DNA from 2 places in the Actinosynnema sp. NPDC059797 genome. Region 2 is predicted to be linked to the other one. Evidence: riboswitches for the same ligand, from Rfam matches in the RefSeq annotation. Region 2 holds a riboswitch; the other holds the start of a gene.

Region 1 (4,408 bases), on a different contig from region 2:
CGCCGTGACGCAGGCGGCCGTGTGCGGGGCGTTGCGCAGCGGGTTGTCGTCCGCCGGCCACTCCCCCGAGCCGACGCGGTCGATCTCGCGCCTGATCGCGATCATGGCGTCGATGAACCGGTCGATCTCGGCCAGGTCCTCGCTCTCGGTCGGCTCCACCATCAGCGTCCCCGCCACCGGGAACGACATGGTCGGCGCGTGCAGGCCGTAGTCGGCCAGCCGCTTGGCCACGTCGTCCACGGTCACGCCGGTCGCCTTGGTGATCTGCCGCAGGTCGAGGATGCACTCGTGGGCCACGAAGCCGCCCTCGCCGGTGTAGAGCACCGGGAAGTGCTCGTCCAGCCGCCGCGCCACGTAGTTCGCCGCGGCCACCGCGGTCAGGGTCGCCCGGCGCAGGCCGTCGGCGCCCATCATCCGCACGTACGCCCACGAGATCGGCAGGATCGACGCCGAGCCCCACGGCGCGCCGCTGATCGGGCCGACGCCCGTGGCGGGGCCGGCGGCCGGCTGGAGCGGGTGGTTGGGCAGGAACGGCGCCAGGTGCGACCGCACGCCGATCGGGCCGACGCCGGGGCCGCCGCCGCCGTGCGGGATGCAGAACGTCTTGTGCAGGTTCAGGTGGGACACGTCCGAGCCGAACTTGCCGTACTGCGCCAGGCCGATCAGGGCGTTGAGGTTCGCGCCGTCCACGTACACCTGGCCGCCCGCGTCGTGCACCAGCCCGCACACCTCGCGCACGGTGTCCTCGTACACGCCGTGCGTCGACGGGTAGGTGATCATGATGGCGGCCAGGTCGTCCCGGTGCGCCTCGACCGTCTCGCGCAGGTGGCCCAGGTCCACGTTGCCCTTGTCGTCGCACTTGACCACCACGACCCGCATGCCCGCCATGACCGCGGACGCGGCGTTGGTGCCGTGCGCGCTGGAGGGGATCAGGCACACGTCGCGGTGCGCGTCGCCGTTGGCGCGGTGGTAGGCGCGGATGGCCAGCAGGCCCGCGAACTCGCCCTGGCTGCCCGCGTTGGGCTGGAGCGACACGGCGTCGTAGCCGGTGACCTCGGCCAGCCACCGCTCCAGGTCGCCGATCAGCTCCAGGTACCCGGCGGCGTCCTCGACCGGCGCGAACGGGTGCAGCTCGGCGAACTCCGGCCAGGTGATGGGCTCCATCTCGGCCGTGGCGTTGAGCTTCATCGTGCACGAGCCCAGCGGGATCATGCTGCGGTCCAGCGCCACGTCCTTGTCCGACAGGGACCGCAGGTAGCGCAGCAGCGCGGTCTCCGAGCGGTGGGTGTGGAACACCGGGTGGGTCAGGTACTCGGAGGTGCGGCGCAGGTCGGCGGGGATGCCGTCGGCGGTGTCGGCGTCCAGGCCGTCCACGTCGGCCACGGTGACGCCGAACGCCTTCCACACCAGGTCCAGGTGCTCGCGCGTGGTGGTCTCGTCGCAGGAGACGGACACGACGTCGTCGTCCACCCGCCACAGGTTCACGCCCAGCTCGCGCGCCGCGGCCACGACCTCGGCGGCCCGGCCCTCGACGCGGGCGCGCACGGTGTCGAAGAACTCGCCGTGCACCACCTCGACCCCGGCCTCGCACAGGCCCGCGGCCAGCACGGTCGCCATGCGGTGGGCGCGGGTCGCGATGGCCTTCAGGCCCTCCGGGCCGTGGTAGACGGCGTACATGGAGGCGATCACGGCCAGCAGGACCTGCGCGGTGCAGATGTTGCTGGTGGCCTTCTCGCGGCGGATGTGCTGCTCGCGCGTCTGGAGCGCCAGCCGGTAGGCCGGGTTGCCGTCGGCGTCCACGGACACGCCGACCAGGCGGCCCGGGAGCTGCCGCTCCAGGCCCTGGCGGACGGCCATGTAGCCGGCGTGGGGCCCGCCGAAGCTCATCGGCACGCCGAAGCGCTGGGTGGTGCCGACCACGACGTCCGCGCCGATCTCGCCGGGCGGGCGCAGCAGCGCCAGCGCCAGCAGGTCGGCGGCCACGACGGCCTGCGCGCCGGCCCGGTGGACCTCCTCGATGACCGACGCGTGGTCGCGGACCACGCCGGACGCGCCGGGGTAGGACAGCAGCACGCCGAAGAAGTCGCCGCCCAGGCCGAGGCCCTCCAGGCCCTGCGACAGGTCGGCGGTGACGACCTCGATGCCCAGCGGCTCGGCGCGGGTCTCGATGACGGCGAGGGTCTGCGGCAGCGTGTCGGCGTCGACCACGAACTTGTTCGACTTGGCCCGGCCGGCGCGGCGGACCAGCGTCATCGCCTCGGCGGCGGCCGTGGACTCGTCCAGCATGGAGGCGTTGGCCAGCGGCAGGCCGGTGAGGTCGCCGACGACGGTCTGGAAGTTCAGCAGGGCCTCCAGCCGGCCCTGGGAGATCTCCGGCTGGTAGGGCGTGTACGCGGTGTACCAGGCGGGGTTCTCCAGCACGTTGCGGCGGATCACCGGCGGCGTGGTGGTGCCGTAGTAGCCGAGGCCGATCATCTGGGTCATCGGGCGGTTGCGGGCCGCCAGGGCGCGCAGCTCGGCCAGGGCCTCGGTCTCGGTGGCGGGCGAGGGCAGGTCCAGCACCAGGTCGCGCTCGCGGATCGACTCGGGCACCGCGTGCTGGGCCAGCTCCTCCAGGGAGCCGACGCCGATCACGTCGAGGATGCGCGCCAGCTCGGCGGGCCGGGGGCCCACGTGCCGGTCGGCGAAGGGGGTGCCGTGCTCGAGAGCGGCGAGGGGGATGCGGTCCTGCGTCATGTGTCGCCTCCGGGGCTACGGGCACACTGCTGCCGTTGCCCTCCCCCTCTGTCTCCTGCCCGTCGTCGGGCGCCTGAGAGCTTCACCCGGTGGTGGCCGGGCTTGCACCGTCGGCGGGGTCTTCTTGCCCGACCCGCTTTCCAGAGGCGTCTCACCCGCGCGGTCCTTGCGCCTGAGAGGTTCCGGGGAGGATTTGCTCCTTCGGCGCCGAGCGGGCTCGGACTCTCCCGCGCGGGATAAAGCGACTACGCGCGAATCGTACCCGGCGGCGGTCGCGCGGGTCCCGTCGGCGCGACGTGGATCTCAATGGCTGGACAACCGGGTTTGACCGGGTTTCCCGGTGGGCACACCCGAGGTACCCGGCTGCAACATGTCGTGTCCGCGCCGTTCTCGCGCCGTGGTCGGTGCTCCGGTCGTCCGCTCCCCCGCGGTGTCGCTCCCCGCCGTTCGCTCAGCCGGTGGCGCGGGTGCGGCGGCGGCGTGACAGCTCGTCGTTCGGGGCCGGGACGATCTCGGCGCCGTCCGCGCGCTCGGCGGGGAACTCGTGGATGGTGCCGCTGATCTCCCGCATGGCGCCGCTGACCGCGATGCCGAACACGCCCTGGCCGCCCTGGAGCAGGTCGACGACCTCCTCGGGCGAGGTGCACTCGTAGACCGTGGTGCCGTCGCTGAACAGCGTGATGCGGGCCAGGTCCTGCACGCCCCGGCGGCGGAGGTGGTCGACCGCGACCCGGATGTTCTGGAGCGAGACGCCGGTGTCCAGGAGCCGCTTGACGACCTTCAGGACGAGGATGTCCTTGAACGAGTACAGCCGCTGGCTGCCGGAGCCGTGCGCGCTCCTTATCGTCGGGCTGACCAGGTCGGTGCGGGCCCAGTAGTCGAGCTGGCGGTAGGTGATGCCCGCGATCTGGCACGCGGCGGGGCCGCGGTACCCCACGAGTTCGTCCGGCAGCGAGGAGTCCGGGAACAGCTCGCCCTGTTCGCCGGAGCCGGAACCGGCCCGGATGATGGGCGCTTCCTCGACCACGCCTGCCTCCCCTCGGTCCGGCCACGACGACCGGCGACCAACGTGAAGCCGCCGCGGTGCCCGAATCACACCGTGGCAATTCACCTGAGCTCGACGGTAAGACCGCCTAGGGGGCAGGTCAACGCGACGCGCGGGACGTGTCTGACCTCAACCTGAGGTAGAGGTTGAGAGAGCCGACGGTTGTAAGCCATTCGGGTGACGTTTAGTGATCGTTTAGCAGAGGATTGCTGACGTTGTGTAATCCAGAAGTGTGACACCGGGGGGTGGCACGCGGGGTTGATCCACAACGCACCGCACACACCTGCGAGGGGTTCGGACCAGTGGTCGGGCCTCTCGCAGGTGGTACCCGCCCGTCGCGGGTGGAGGCCCGGCGACCGGGGTTTGGCGGGGGCTGGACCGGGGGTCGCCGACGGGTCGCGCGGGGTCCGTTCCCGAGGTTCGCCCGACCGGTGGGGTGGGGGTTTCGGCACGCCCCGGCAGCCCGCCCGCCGAGGTTGTCCGCGGATCGCGCCCCACCCCGCGCACCGCCCGCGGCCACGCAGGTGAGGTGAGGCGCGGCAACCGGCATCGGTGGAGACGTGCCGGCCGTCGGTGGAGGCGCGCTGGCCGTCGGTGGAGGCGCGCCGGTGGCGGGCGGAGGCGCGT
Region 2 (4,408 bases):
CGTGGCGTTGGTCTTGGCCACCTCGGTGCGGCGGGTGTCGTCGGCGAACGCGTCCTTCGCGCCCTTCGCGTGCGGGAAGGTCACTGACAGGCGCTCGTGGAAGTCGGTGTCGGCGGCCAGGACCGCGACCACGGGGGCCGAGCGGGTTTTGGGGCGGTTGCCTTCCGCCATGTGGGGGGGCCAGGCGTTCCTTCGCCTCTTCCGAGCGGAGGAACAGCACGCGCAGCGGTTGGCTGTTCATCGCCGTCGGGGCCCACTTCACCAGGTCGTACACGGTGCACAGGTGGTCGTCCGTCACCGGTTCGGCGGTGAACGCGTTGGCGGTGCGCGCCTCGCGGAAGAGCAGGTCCTGGGCCTCGGGGGCGAGTGCCGCGGTCATGGTGTTCCCTTCGGTTGTCCCGCAGGCGGGTGCACGCGGGACAACCTCGAGGAAACTCGAACTATTTCGTGCCGTGCTTCACAGGTTCGGGTACAGCGGGTGCTTGGCCGCCAGCACGTCCACGCGCGCCCGCAGCTCCGCCAGGTCCGGCGACGGCTGGAGGGCGGCCGCGATGACGTCGGCCACTTCGGTGAAGTCCGCCGCGCCGAAGCCGCGCGTGGCCAGGGCGGGCGTGCCGATGCGCAGGCCGGAGGTGACCATCGGGGGGCGGGGGTCGTTCGGCACCGCGTTGCGGTTGACCGTGATGCCGACCTCGTGCAGCCGGTCCTCGGCCTGCTTGCCGTCCAGTTCGGACGCCACCAGGTCGACCAGCACCAGGTGCACGTCCGTGCCGCCGGTGAGGACCTTCACGCCGGCGGCGGCCGCGTCGGGCTGCGCCAGGCGGTCGGCGAGGATCTTCGCGCCCTCGACCGTGCGGCGCTGGCGGTCGGCGAACTCCGGTGACGCGGCGTGCTTGAACGCCACCGCCTTGCCCGCGATCACGTGCTCCAGCGGGCCGCCCTGCTGGCCGGGGAACACGGCCGAGTTGATCTTCTTGGCGAGGTCGGCCTCGTTGGTCAGGATCACGCCGCCGCGGGGGCCGCCCAGCGTCTTGTGCGTGGTGGTGGTCACCACGTGCGCGTGCGGCACGGGGCTGGGGTGCAGGCCCGCCGCGACCAGGCCGGCGAAGTGCGCCATGTCCACCATCAGGTAGGCCTCGACCGAGTCCGCGATGCGGCGGAACTCGGCGAAGTCCAACTGGCGCGGGTAGGCCGACCAGCCGGCCACGATCAGCTTGGGCCGGTGCTCCTGCGCCAGCCGCTCGACCTCCGCCATGTCGACGCGGCCGTCGGCGTCCGACACGTGGTAGGGCACCACGTTGTAGAGCTTGCCGGAGAAGTTGATCCTCATGCCGTGCGTGAGGTGGCCGCCGTGGGCCAGGTCGAGGCCCAGGATCGTGTCGCCGGGCTGGAGCAGGGCGAACATCGCGCACGCGTTGGCCTGCGCGCCCGAGTGCGGCTGCACGTTGGCGAAGCCCGCGCCGAACAGCGCCTTGACCCGCTCGATGGCCAGCCGCTCGATCACGTCGACGTTCTCGCAGCCGCCGTAGTACCGGCGGCCCGGGTAGCCCTCGGCGTACTTGTTGGTCAGCACCGAACCCTGCGCCTGGAGCACCGACACCGGCGTGAAGTTCTCGGAGGCGATCATCTCCAGCGTGCTCTGCTGCCGGTGCAGCTCGGCGGCGACCGCGTCCGCGACCTCCGGGTCGAACTCCGCGAGGGAGGTGTTGAAGTGCTCGGACATGGGGATCTCTCCTGGGGTCAGCTGGTTCGCTTGTAGAACGGCAGGGCGACGACTTCCACCGGCTCGCGCTTGCCCCGGACGTCGACGAACAGCGGCGTGCCCGGCCGGGTGTGGTCGACGGCCACGTAGGCCATGGCCACCGAGTAGCCCAGCGTCGGCGACAGGGCGCCGCTGGTGACCTCGCCGATCGGGTCGCCCGCCGCGTCCAGCACCGGGTACCCGTGCCGCGGCGCGCGGCGCGAGGTGGTCTTGAGGCCGACCAGGGCGGTGTCCACGCCCCGCTCGGCGACGGCGGCCAGCGCGTCGCGGCCGACGAAGTCGCCCGGCTTGTCGAGCTTGACCACCCGGCCCAGGTTCGCGTGGAACGGCGTGCGGTCGCGGCCCAGCTCGTTGCCGTACAGCGGCATGCCCGCCTCCAGCCGCAGCGTGTCGCGGCAGCCGAGGCCGGCGGGCTTCAGGTCGTGCGGCGCGCCCGCCTCCAGCAGCGCCCGCCACACGTGGGCGGCGTCGGCCGGCGCGGTGAACAGCTCGAAGCCGTCCTCGCCGGTGTAGCCGGTGCGGGCCAGCAGCACGGGCTTGCCGGCCACCTCGGTCGGGTAGGAGGCGTAGTACTTGACCGCCGACAGGTCGGTCGGGGTGAGGCCGGCGAGGATCGCCGTGGAGTTCGGGCCCTGCACGGCCAGCAGCGCGTAGTCGGTCGAGCGGTCCTCGACGGCGGTGTCGAAGCCCGCGGCCCGCTCCACCAGCGCCTCGTGCACGACGGCCGCGTTGGAGGCGTTCGCCACGACCAGGTACTCCTGGTCGCCCAGCCGGTAGACGATCAGGTCGTCGACCACGCCGCCGTCGGCCTCGCAGATCATGGTGTAGCGGGCGCGGCCGACGCCGATCGCGGAGGCGTGCCCGACCAGGGCGTGGTCCAGGGCGGCGCCCGCCTCCGGCCCGGTGAGCACGATCTCACCCATGTGGGTCAGGTCGAACAGGCCCGCCGACGTGCGCACCGCGCGGTGCTCGGCCAGCTCGCTGTCGTAGCGCAGCGGCATCCGCCAGCCCGCGAAGTCGGTGAACATGGCGCCCAGGGCCTCGTGCTCGGCGTGCAGGGGCGTGCGGCGGCTTTCCATCAGGCGCGGTCCTCCCGGGGTGCGGACATGCCGGTAGCGCCGACCGGTCGGGTCGGCGGGCACGTGTGAAGGATGACACGGTCCATCGGAGACTCCTCGTCTGAGTGAGCCTCCCCCTCTGTCATGAGCCTGAGAGCTTCACCGCTGGTGAGCGGCTTGCACCGTGGGCGAGGCGCGCCGGGCGCCTGCTTTCCAGAGTTGCCTTCGTCGGCGGTAGCTGTGCCTGAGAGATTCCGGGGAGGGGTTGCTCCTTCGGCGCCCCAGCTCGCCTGGGGACTCTCCCGCGCGACGTCGACGGCCGTGTTCAGTTGGTACCGCCAGACGCTAGGCGGGCCGGGCGGCCCGGTCAACCCTGGTCACAGGGCCTTGCCGGTCCGGAGGTTCGCCACGACCTTGCGCTCGGCGTAGAACGACACGAACGGGATCGTGCCGGCGATCAGCACCAGGGCCGTGCCCTTGATCGACCAGCGGGCCTTGAGCGCCAGGTCGACGGTCAGCACCAGGTAGACCGCGTAGAGGAAGCCGTGCACGGGGCCGACGATCCGCATCATGGTCTCGTTGTCGCCCACGTACTTGGCGAACATGGCGGCCACGAGCAGCAGCAGGCCGACACCGACCACGTAAGCCATGAACCGGAACCTGGTCAACGCGCCGTCCATCGCCCTACCTTCGCCTCACCGCTGGTCCCGCGCGTGCAACTCGGCGAGCATGCGGTTGTAGGCCGCCAGCTCGTCGTCCTCGTCGTCGTGCGCTCTCCTGACGGGCTCAACCGTAACCACCCGCCCGACCGGCTCGACCACCGGCTCCTCGGGCGGGCCGGCGGCGGCCTCGGCCTTGCGCTGGGCGTCCAGCTTGCGGATGCGCCACACCATGAAGGCGGGGAAGAGGCCGAACAGGGGCCACTGGAAGACGTAGCCGAGGTTCTGGAACGTGCCGCCGGCCTGGGAGAACCGCGCCCACTGCCAGTAGGCGAGGCCGCAGCACACGATCAGGGAGAGCACGCAGACCAGCGCGATGGCGGTCCGCTTGGGGGTGATGAGGCCCGGCACGGCTCCAGGGTACTTCGCGCGCCGAGCAGGTCGAACGGTCGGGTTTGCCGGGTTCGGGGTCTTCCCGCTCGGAGCAGGTCGCGGTGGCGTCCCCGGCACCCCCTCGGGCGAGGGCTCCTCCGCAGGAGCCCACCCCTCGGGCATGGGCTCCCGACCACAGGAGCCCGCCCCTCTCGTTTCCGGACTAGGCCACGCCGTCCCGGCGTTGCCTCTGCAACCTGGCCACGCACCAGGCCGCCGCACTGCCCCGACGCAGGTGCTGGAGCACCGTCATCGGCCCGAGCCGACGACCGAGGTCGGCGGGCGTGAGCCCGGCCGCCCGGTAGTCCAGAGCGCGCTGGTCCAGCGGGCTGATGCCCGCGTCCCACCACTGCTCCGCCTCGGACAGGTCGCCCACCAGCTGCCAGTAGCTGGCGGCGGCCGCGAGCAGGCCCTCGGGCACCTCGGGCGCCCGCTTCCGCATCGCCGCCACGTAGGCGGGGTCAGCGGACTCGACCCGCACCAGACCGCGGTGACCA

Evidence for each region. A riboswitch is a leader RNA that binds a small molecule or an ion and turns the genes downstream of it on or off. The one in region 2 is predicted to bind glycine.
Region 1: it holds a riboswitch for glycine, as region 2 does, so the genes downstream of both, gcvP (aminomethyl-transferring glycine dehydrogenase) here and gcvT (glycine cleavage system aminomethyltransferase GcvT) in region 2, are expected to answer to the same signal.

Annotation. Positions count from the first base shown of each region.
Region 1 is NZ_JBHWIE010000293.1:266-4,673, forward strand. Features, by position in the region: gene gcvP (aminomethyl-transferring glycine dehydrogenase) at 1-2,736, opposite strand, end outside; glycine riboswitch at 2,887-2,976, opposite strand; gene ACFV4N_RS34825 (MerR family transcriptional regulator) at 3,188-3,763, opposite strand.
Region 2 is NZ_JBHWIE010000228.1:6,919-11,326, reverse strand. Features, by position in the region: partial or broken gene ACFV4N_RS31880 (malonic semialdehyde reductase) at 1-379, opposite strand, end outside; gene glyA (serine hydroxymethyltransferase) at 458-1,723, opposite strand; gene gcvT (glycine cleavage system aminomethyltransferase GcvT) at 1,741-2,841, opposite strand; glycine riboswitch at 2,953-3,042, opposite strand; glycine riboswitch at 3,044-3,135, opposite strand; gene ACFV4N_RS31865 (DUF3817 domain-containing protein) at 3,198-3,500, opposite strand; gene ACFV4N_RS31860 (hypothetical protein) at 3,516-3,890, opposite strand; gene ACFV4N_RS31855 (helix-turn-helix transcriptional regulator) at 4,075-4,408, opposite strand, start outside.